2 regions of the Brachybacterium kimchii genome follow, and region 1 is predicted to be linked to the other one. Evidence: predicted binding sites of a transcription regulator. Region 1 holds the regulator's gene; the other holds the start of a gene.
What was found. Region 1 encodes LexA, which represses DNA repair genes until DNA is damaged. Its sites were predicted from a motif close to TCGAACANNTGTTCGA; they were not measured.
Positions count from the first base shown of each region.

Region 2: the regulator LexA is predicted to act here: its motif matches at 2,003-2,018, upstream of M4486_RS16105 (HNH endonuclease signature motif containing protein).

Region 1 covers NZ_CP097218.1:1,740,279-1,744,687, forward strand. The annotation lists gene M4486_RS08250 (HelD family protein) at 1-743, shown strand, start outside; gene nrdR (transcriptional regulator NrdR) at 931-1,404, opposite strand; gene M4486_RS08260 (LysM peptidoglycan-binding domain-containing protein) at 1,479-1,850, opposite strand; gene lexA (transcriptional repressor LexA) at 2,030-2,710, shown strand; gene M4486_RS08270 (ATP-dependent DNA helicase) at 2,775-4,409, opposite strand, start outside.
Region 2 covers NZ_CP097218.1:3,539,515-3,543,923, forward strand. The annotation lists gene M4486_RS16090 (aminotransferase class IV) at 1-334, shown strand, start outside; gene M4486_RS16095 (hypothetical protein) at 358-1,239, opposite strand; gene M4486_RS16100 (SRPBCC family protein) at 1,371-1,841, shown strand; gene M4486_RS16105 (HNH endonuclease signature motif containing protein) at 2,048-3,676, shown strand; gene M4486_RS16110 (glycoside hydrolase family 15 protein) at 3,687-4,409, opposite strand, start outside.

The DNA.
Region 1 (4,409 bases):
CCGAACGGGCCGCGGAGGATCGCAGCTGGACCTACGGGCACGTGGTCGTGGACGAGGCGCAGGAGCTCTCGGCGATGATGTGGCGCACGCTCATGCGCCGGTGCCCCTCGAAGTCGTTCACCATCGTCGGCGACGTCGCGCAGACCTCGTCGTCGGCGGGGACCTCCTCGTGGGAGCGGGCGCTCGCCCCGTACGTCGAGGACCGTCTCGAGGTCGAGCCGCTGAGCGTCAACTACCGCACGCCGCGTCGCATCATGGACGTGGCGCAGGCCGTGGCCGAGTCCCGCGACCTCCCGATCACCGACGTCACCTCGGTGCGCGAGGGCGACTGGCCCGTGCTCCTGCACTCCGGGGACGAGGCGGGGCTGCCGGAGGCGGTGGCCGACGCCGTCGCCGCGCAGCAGTCCGAGGCGATCGGGCGCCTCGTCGTCCTCACCCCCGGACGACTTCTCGAGGACGTGGTGCGCGCGCTGCGGGCACGGGACGCCCTGGGCCGCATCGGCACCGGGAGCCGCGGCATCGACGACCCGATCGCGGTGATGACCCCGCAGGACGCCAAGGGACTCGAGTTCGACGGGGTGGTCCTCGTGGAGCCCGCGGAGATCCTCGCCGATTCCGAGGGAGGCGCCGGAGACCTCTATGTCGCGATGACCCGGGCGACCCAGCGACTGGACGTGGTGCACGCGCGGGAGCTCCCGGTGGGCCTCACCGGCACCGAGGCCGAGTCCTCACCCCGGACATGAGAAGACCGGCGGCCGTGGCTTCCCCTCCACGACCGCCGGTCGGCGGCGCGCCCGCTGGGCGCGCCCTGAACATCTTAAGGGCATGACGCCCGTGCTTCGGACCGTTTTCCACCGATCGACACGGATCCGCCACGAATCCAGCGGCTCGCGTGCCTCGGACCCGAGGGCCGACGGGCCGCTCCGCGGCTCAGGACGAGGCGCCGCCGCTGCCCGCGGAGGCGTCCTGACGCAGCTCGGAGATCGCGGACTCGAAGTCGTCGAGGGAGTCGAAGTCCTGGTAGACGCTCGCGAAGCGGAGGTACGCGACCACGTCGAGCTCGCGCAGGGGCTGGAGGATCGCGAGGCCCACGGCGTGGGCGTCGACCTCGGCCTGGCCGCTCTGGCGGATGGTCTCCTCGACCCGCTGGGCGAGAACGGCCAGCTGGTCGTCGCTCACCGGGCGGCCCTGGCAGGCCTTGCGCACTCCGGAGATCACCTTGGAGCGGCTGAACGCCTCGCTGACTCCCGAGCGCTTGAGGACCGCGAGGGATGCCGTCTCGATCGTGGAGAAGCGGCGCGAGCAGTTCGGGCACTGGCGACGACGCCGGATCGAGGCGCCGTCGTCGGCAGTGCGCGAGTCGACGACGCGCGAATCGGGGTGGCGGCAGAACGGGCAGTGCACGTCCTCCAGCCTACCGGGCGCACCGGAGGGCCGAGGGAGGGCCCGCGGCGCTCCCGCCGCAGCGCCCCGGCGGATCAGGCGGCGTCGACGCTGCCCTCGGGGAGCTCGAGCGACTGCCCCTCGGTGATGCGGGGGCTCGAGAGGCCGTTGAGCGAACGCATCTCGCGCACGAAGTCCTGGGAGTCCTCACCGGCGGGGGCGTACTGCTCGGCGTAGTCGCTGAGCGTGTCGCCCGCCTCCACGGTCACGGTGACAGGCTCCTGCGGATCGCCCGCGAAGGCGGAGGGGACACCGAGGACCAGGACGCCCAGCAGGGCGACGAGGATGCCCGCGAGGAACGCGACGGCGGCCAGCAGGATGCGGCCGCGACGGGTGAGCTGCAGTCGAACACCCTTGCGAGCAGAACCCTGCCCGGCGTGGGCCGAAGAGGTGGGGAGGGGAAGCATGGTGGCCATTGTCCGAACTCCTGTTCGATCGAATACGTGTACGACTGTAGGCCCGCCGTGCGCGACACGCAAGACCTTCCTCGAACACATGTTTGGAATCAGGTCGCCCGACGCCTAGGCTGAGCGACGAGTCCCACTGAAACGCAGGGGTGGGACAGACGAAGCGAGGAGCCGCGCAGATGACCCCGACGACCTCTGGTCCCGACCTGACCGACGACGGCCTGACCGCGCGCCAGCGACGGATCCTCGAGACCATCACCGCCGCCATCGAGCGCCACGGCTACCCGCCGACCATGCGCGAGATCGGCGATGCCGTCGGCCTCACCTCCCCCTCCTCCGTCTCGCACCAGCTCCAGGCGCTCGAGCGCAAGGGATTCCTGCGCCGCGATCCGAAGCGCCCGCGCGCGCTCGAGGTCGTGCTGCCCGACGACGCCGGTGAGCCGACCCTCGCGCCCGTCGAGTCGATCGGCGCCGCCGCGGCCTCCGCGTCGGTGAGCGTGCCGCTCGTCGGCCGGATCGCCGCGGGCATCCCGATCACCGCGGAGGAGCAGGTGGAGGACGTCTTCACCCTGCCCCAGCAGCTCGTGGGCGACGGCGAGCTGTTCCTGCTGCAGGTCGTCGGGGACTCGATGGTCGATGCCGCGATCTGCGACGGCGACTGGGTCGTCGTGCGCTCGCAGCCGGTCGCGCAGAAGGGCGAGATCGTGGCGGCCATGATCGACGGCGAGGCGACGGTCAAGACCTTCGCCCAGAGCGACGGCCATGTCTGGCTGATGCCGCACAACCCCGCGTTCGCCCCGATCCTGGGCGACCACGCCGAGATCCTCGGCAAGGTCGTGGCGGTGCTGCGCGCCGTCTGACGCGCTCCTCCCGCCCCCGACGCTCGCGCCTGCGATCCCCTGCGCGCGCTCGGCTCCTGCGGGCTCAGTCCCCCGCGCGGGCCAGTCGTCCGAGGGCGGCGAGCGCGACCTCGGGATCCTGCGTCGGCCACAGCGGCGGCATCGCCTCGCGCAGCACGGCCCCGTAGCGCTTGGTGCGCAGACGCGGGTCGAGCACCGCGACCATGCCGCGGTCCTCGTGCGAGCGGATCAGGCGACCGGCGCCCTGCGCGAGCAGCAGCGAGGCATGGCGCACCGAGACCTGCATGAATCCGCTGCCGCCCTCCGCGTCGGCCCGCTCCGAGCGTGCGGAGGTGAGCGGATCGTCGGGGCGCGGGAACGGCAGGCGGTCGATGGTCACCAGTCGGCACGTGCGTCCCTGCACGTCCACGCCCTGCCACAGCCCGATGGTTCCGAACAGGCTCGCGGTGTCTTCACCGCGGAACTGCTCGACGAGCCGGGGCAGGGAGTCCTCCCCCTGCAGGCCGACGGGCAGGTCGAGACGCGCGCGCACGTGCTCGGCCGCAGCCTCCGCTCCCCGCCTCGACGAGAACAGGCAGAGCGCCCCGCCGCGCGAGGCCTCGACGAGCTCGGTGAGGTGATCGAGCATCGCGAGCGACGGGCCCTCGCGGCCCGGCGCGGGCAGGTGGGAGGCGACGTAGAGGATGCCCTGGCGGCGATAGTCGAAGGGACTGCCCACATCGATCCCGGCCCATGCGCTGCGGTCCTCGAGCGGGGGGACGTCCTCGGCGTCCATGCGTCGGCGCGAGCCCAGGCCGATGGCGCGGGCGGGCGGCTCGAAGCGCCCGCCGAGGGCGAGCGTCGCGGACGTCAGCACGGCGGTGGTGTCCTCGAGGATGCGTCCGCGCATGGCGCCGGCGACATCCAGCGGGGCGACCTGGAGGCTCGAGCGCCCGGTGCGCTCGGAGTGGGAGACCGAGACGACGTCGTCCTCGTCGGGCGCGGTGAGGCGCTCGCAGACGTCGACGATCTCCTGCAGGTTCGCGCGCACGGCCTTGCGGGCGCCTGCCGCCGTCGGGGCGTCGCCGCCGGCGTCCTTGGCGTCGGCGTGGGCACCCCGGGCCTCAGTGCGCAGGTGGACGAGCGCATCGGCGGCGGCGCTGGGCAGGGCGCCCATGACCCTCCCGTCGGGCAGCTCGGGAAGGACCGTGTTCAGCTCCTCGCCGGCGTCGTCGAGGGCGGTCGCGGCGACGCCGAGCCCGCGCAGCTCGCGGACGGCCCCGCGCACCATGCCCACGGTCAGCTGGTCGGTGACGGCGCTCGTCACGCGGGACGTGAGCTCGTGCGCCTCGTCGAAGACCACCGCATCGTGGTCGGGGATGATGCCGTGGTTGTCGAAGGAGTCGATCGCGAGCAGCGCGTGATTCGTGACCACGAGATCGACCTCGCGGGCGACGGCGCGGTTGCGCTCGGCGAAGCACTGGTCCACGAGCGGGCAGTGCCCTCCCAGGCACTGCGAGCCGGTCACCGAGACCTGGTGCCAGGCGCGGTCGGAGACCGGCATGTCCAGGTCGTCGCGGTCGCCCGTGTCGGTGAGCGCCGACCACTCGCGCAGCCGCTTCACCTGCTCCCCGAGGCGTTCGGAGGAGCCGCTCGCGGGATCGGCGGCGGTCTGGGAGAAGAGCGCCCCGGGGTCGATGTCGCTCGGGTAGCCGCCGTC
Region 2 (4,409 bases), 1.8 Mb from region 1:
CGAGGTCCTGTTCGTCTCCTCCGACGGGTACGCGCTCGAGGGGCCGACGTCGACCCTGCTGGTCAAGAGCGGGAACCGCTTCCTCACCACGCCCGTGGACGCGGGCGTGCTGCCCGGTACGAGCCTCGGCTCGGTGTTCGAGCTCGTGCGCGGCGAGGGCGCCGAGGCGGCGGAGGAGCTGATGACGCTCGCGCAGGTGGCCGAGGCGGACGGCGCCTGGCTGCTCTCCTCGGTGCGGCTGGCCTGCCCGATCACGCATCTCGACGACGTGGAGCTGCCCGTGGACCGTGCGCTCACCGACCGCCTCAGCGCGGCGATCGCCGGACGGAAGTAGGCAGGGGACTCCGGCAGGGAGTCTCAGGCAGCGCGGCGGACGAGCGCGGGCGGCGCCCACGGCGTCGTCCGCTTCGAGCGACGGCGCCCGGTGCCGCGCAGTCCCGCGCGCACCGCCTCGTCCCGGCCCGAGTAGGGCAGGTCGATCCACGCGTGCGCCGCGGCGACGGCAGGGCGCACGTGCTCGCGCAGGAGCGCGGCGACGCCGCCGACGTGCGCGGTCGGCACCACGAGCACGTCGACCATCGGGCGGGTCCAGTGGGTGTCCGCGCCGTGGTCGTCGAAGACCATGACGGTCTGCTCATCGCTCGAGCAGACGCGCGCGAGGGTGCGCACGAAGTCGCGGTCGCGCACGTCGGACCAGATGTGCGGGCGGCCGTCGAGGCGGACGGTGGCGGTGGTGAGCAGCTGCGAGCGCACCCGCAGGTCGGTCACCTCGATCTCGGGCAGGCGGGCCCCGGTGTCCGAGCACAGGCGCTGGGCGACCTTGTGGATGCTGCGCTCGAGCTGCTCGGCGCTCGGCGTGGACTCCCCGAAGAGGTCCGCGCGGGGCGGCAGCACGCGGTGACGGCCGCCGATCACGTAGCGCCCGTCGATCCGCTCGTGCAGCAGCCACCAGAAGGCGCAGCGCTGCAGGCCGGGGACAGGGGGAGTGGTCTCGGGCTGCTCGTCCGCATCGGGCACGAGCTCGAGGTCGCGGCGCGAGGCGGCCTGGACGGCGCGGGCGACGGCCGCGGGCGTGACGTGCTCTCGCAGCGAGAGGCCGAGCGCGGCGAGCATGTCGACCTGCTGGTCAATGCTCGGAGCCGGCGCTCCGGCGCGCAGGACGTCGTCGACGGGCGCTGCGTGCGCATCGTGCGCCCCGTCCCCGTGGAGCAGGGTGCGCATCCGATCCGTGATGCTCATGGCGACCTCCTTCTTCTCGTCGAGCTGCGGCTGCAGGACCACCGTATGCAGGGCCCTCCCGTCGGCAGGTGACGAGCAGGCGAACTCTTCGCGTCGAGTGCGCGACGGGGAGCTCGGGGCAGAATCGGGGCATGACCTACGAGATCGAGGATTCCCTGATCGTCCCGGGCGCTCCTGAGGACGTGTACGCCCTGCTCAGCGACGTGACCCGCACTGGCGAATGGAGCCAGCAGTGCTACCGCTGCGCATGGGACGACGAGACCCGCGGCGTCGGCGCGCGCTTCACCGGGTGGAACCGCACGCCCGAGCGCGAGTGGCACACCACCTCCGAGGTCGTCGCCGACGTCCCTGGCGAGCGCTTCGCGTGGTCCGTCGGCCCCGGCCGGGCGGAATGGGGGTACCGGATGGAGCGCGCGGAGGGGGCCGGCGAGCCTCGCACGCTGCTCACCGAGTACACGCGCACCACGCCCCTGTTCGAGACCACCTTCGCCGAGCGCTACGGCGGGCGCGCCGAGGAGGAGATGGCGACGCGCCGGAAGGCTGCGGAGGCCGGGATCCCGGCGACGCTCGAGGCGATCCGGAGGGTGCTCGCGGGGGAGTGAGCGGGGGCGGCGCTCTCTGCCGTGCCCCAAGGTGGCGACGCTGGTCACGGCCCTGGTCCGCCCGGTCTTCGGTGCGCCCGTTCCTCCCCATCACCCCCTTGTCCACATCCTCGCTGCCCCTCTTCCGAGTGTCCGTTTCGCCCGATACGATGGCCGGAGAATCGAACGAGAGTTCGATTCCTCGACGTGGAGGGAAGGGGGACAGGATGACCGCGCTCGACCCTGGCCCGCGCCAGGAGATCCTCGGCGACCATGCCCTGTTCCCCGGCATGGTGCTCCCGCGCGAGAGGGAGGAGCTGCTGCGCGCCCAGCAGGCCGAGCGTGCCGCCCAGGATCCCGTCCAGCGCATCCGTCCGCGCTCTCCGCGTCCCCTCACGCGCGAGTCCGTCGCCGCCCGGGTCGACGTCTCTCCCACCCTCGAGGTCACCGAGCGCGTCCAGAGCATCTGGGACCAGGGTGTGCGCGAGTCCTGCGAGCTCGCCGAGTCCCTCGCCGCCCTCGCGCCGTCCTGGCGCGGCCGCGATACCGGCGGCTGCACCGCGGAGGACGCCCAGTGCGAGGACCTGCTGGTCGCGGCCGCACTGCGCTGCTCCGACACCGTCGCCTACCGTCGCATCCGCGACGGACACCGCGGCGTCGACCTCTGCCCGCGCATCTTCGCCCGCCTGCGCGCGGGGGAGTTCCCCGCCGCCTGGTTCCGCGAGCTGCTGCGCCGCACCCTCGGCCTCACCGACGAGGAGATGACGCTGGTCGATGCGACCGTGAGCGCCTGGGACCCGGGCATCACCTCCGAGCACTTCAGCCGCTGCCTCGGCACCGTCGTCGCGACGCTCCTCGAGCGACGCGAGCTCCCGCCCCGCCTCGACGTCGAGGCGCGGCGCCGGGTCGAGTTCGAGCACGGCGGGGACGACGGCACCGCATGCCTGCGGATCGTCGGCCCCGTCCCCGAGCTGCTGCAGCTCGCCCGTCGGCTGGACGATGCCGCGCGCACTCTCCAGGCCGCCCAGCGCCACGCACTCGAGGCCGGAGTCGAGGTCCCCCTGGACCCGCAGGGCCGCGCGGCCGAGCAGGGACGGCCCCTGTCGCTGTCCGAGCTGCGCTACCACCTGCTGACCACGGCAGATCTGGACACCGACGGCGTGGGCCTGAGCGCCGCGTCGTTCCGCATGAACGTGACGGTCCCGCTGCTGTCCCTCATGGGCCACAGCGACGCCCCCGGCATGCTCGACGGTCGGATCCCGATCCCGGCCGAGATGGCCCGCGAGCTCGCCGCCGGCGAGGACGCCTGGTACCGGCTGCTCACCGACCCGGTGACCGGGGAGTTCCTCCCCGCGCCCGCCGAGCGCTACGCGGCGCCGCAGGCCATGCGGGAGCACCTGCGCGTGCGGATGACGACCTGCGCGGTGCCCGGCTGCCGGCGCCCCGCATCCTGCGCGACCGAGGCCGACCACATCGAGGAGTACGACCACGAGGATCCGCTCCACGGCGGCAGCACCGCCGTGGACAACCTCCACCTGCTGTGCTGGAAGCACCATGCTCTGAAGACCGCTCGCCGGATCGACCCGGTGCGCGTGGACGCCTCCCATTCACCGACCGGCCGCACCGGAACCCTCTGGAGCATCGGCGAGGAGATGCGGATCTTCCAGGAGGACGACACTGACCTCGCGACCCCCGCGATCGCGAAGGACCTCGAGGACTCCTGGGCACGGATCCAGGCCCTCCGGGACCAGCGCGACGCGGCTCTGCGAGAGCACGCCGAGCGCACCCGGGACGAGCCCCCGCCCGAGAGGCCACCGCAGGGTGCGCCGCCGGGCGCACCACCACCACCGTTCTGATCCCGGCGGGTCAGCGCGCGGCGCTGCCCTCCGCCTCGCACAGCGCATCGACCGCGCGCACCAGGGCCAGATGGCTGAAGGCCTGCGGGAAGTTGCCGGCCATGCGTCGGTGCGCGTCGTCGTACTCCTCGGAGAACAGCATGAGGTCGTTCCCGCACGCCAGGACGCGATCCAGCATCTGCCGGGCGTCCTCGGTGCGACCTGCCCGCGCGTAGTACTCGGCGAGCCAGAAGCAGCACGCCAGGAACGGGTTCTCGTTCCCGCTGAGCCCGTCCTGACCCGTCGTGCGATACCGCAGCACCAGGCCGCCCTCGGTCATCAGCTCGTCCTCGATCCGACGCACCGTGGCGACCATTCTCGGATCCTCCGGATCCACGAAGCCGATCCGGGCGAGCTGCAGCAGCGAGGCATCGACCTCGGTGCTGCCGTAGGTCTGGGTGAACGCGCCGTCGGGCCCCACGCCCTCGCGCAGGATCTCGTCCCGCAGGCGGTCCCGCGCCGCCCGCCACCTCTCGAGCTCCCCGTCCTTCGCCCGCAGTCCGAGCTCCTCGACGCCGCGGACGGCCCGGTCGAAGCCGGCCCACATCATCACCCGCGAATGCGTGAAGAACGCGGGCTCCCCGCGCATCTCCCACAGGCCCTGGTCCTGCGTCTCCAGGTGCGTGCACGCGAACTCCAGCAGTGCGCGCTGCAGCGACCACGACCACGTGGTCTCCTCGAGCCCCGTCTCGCG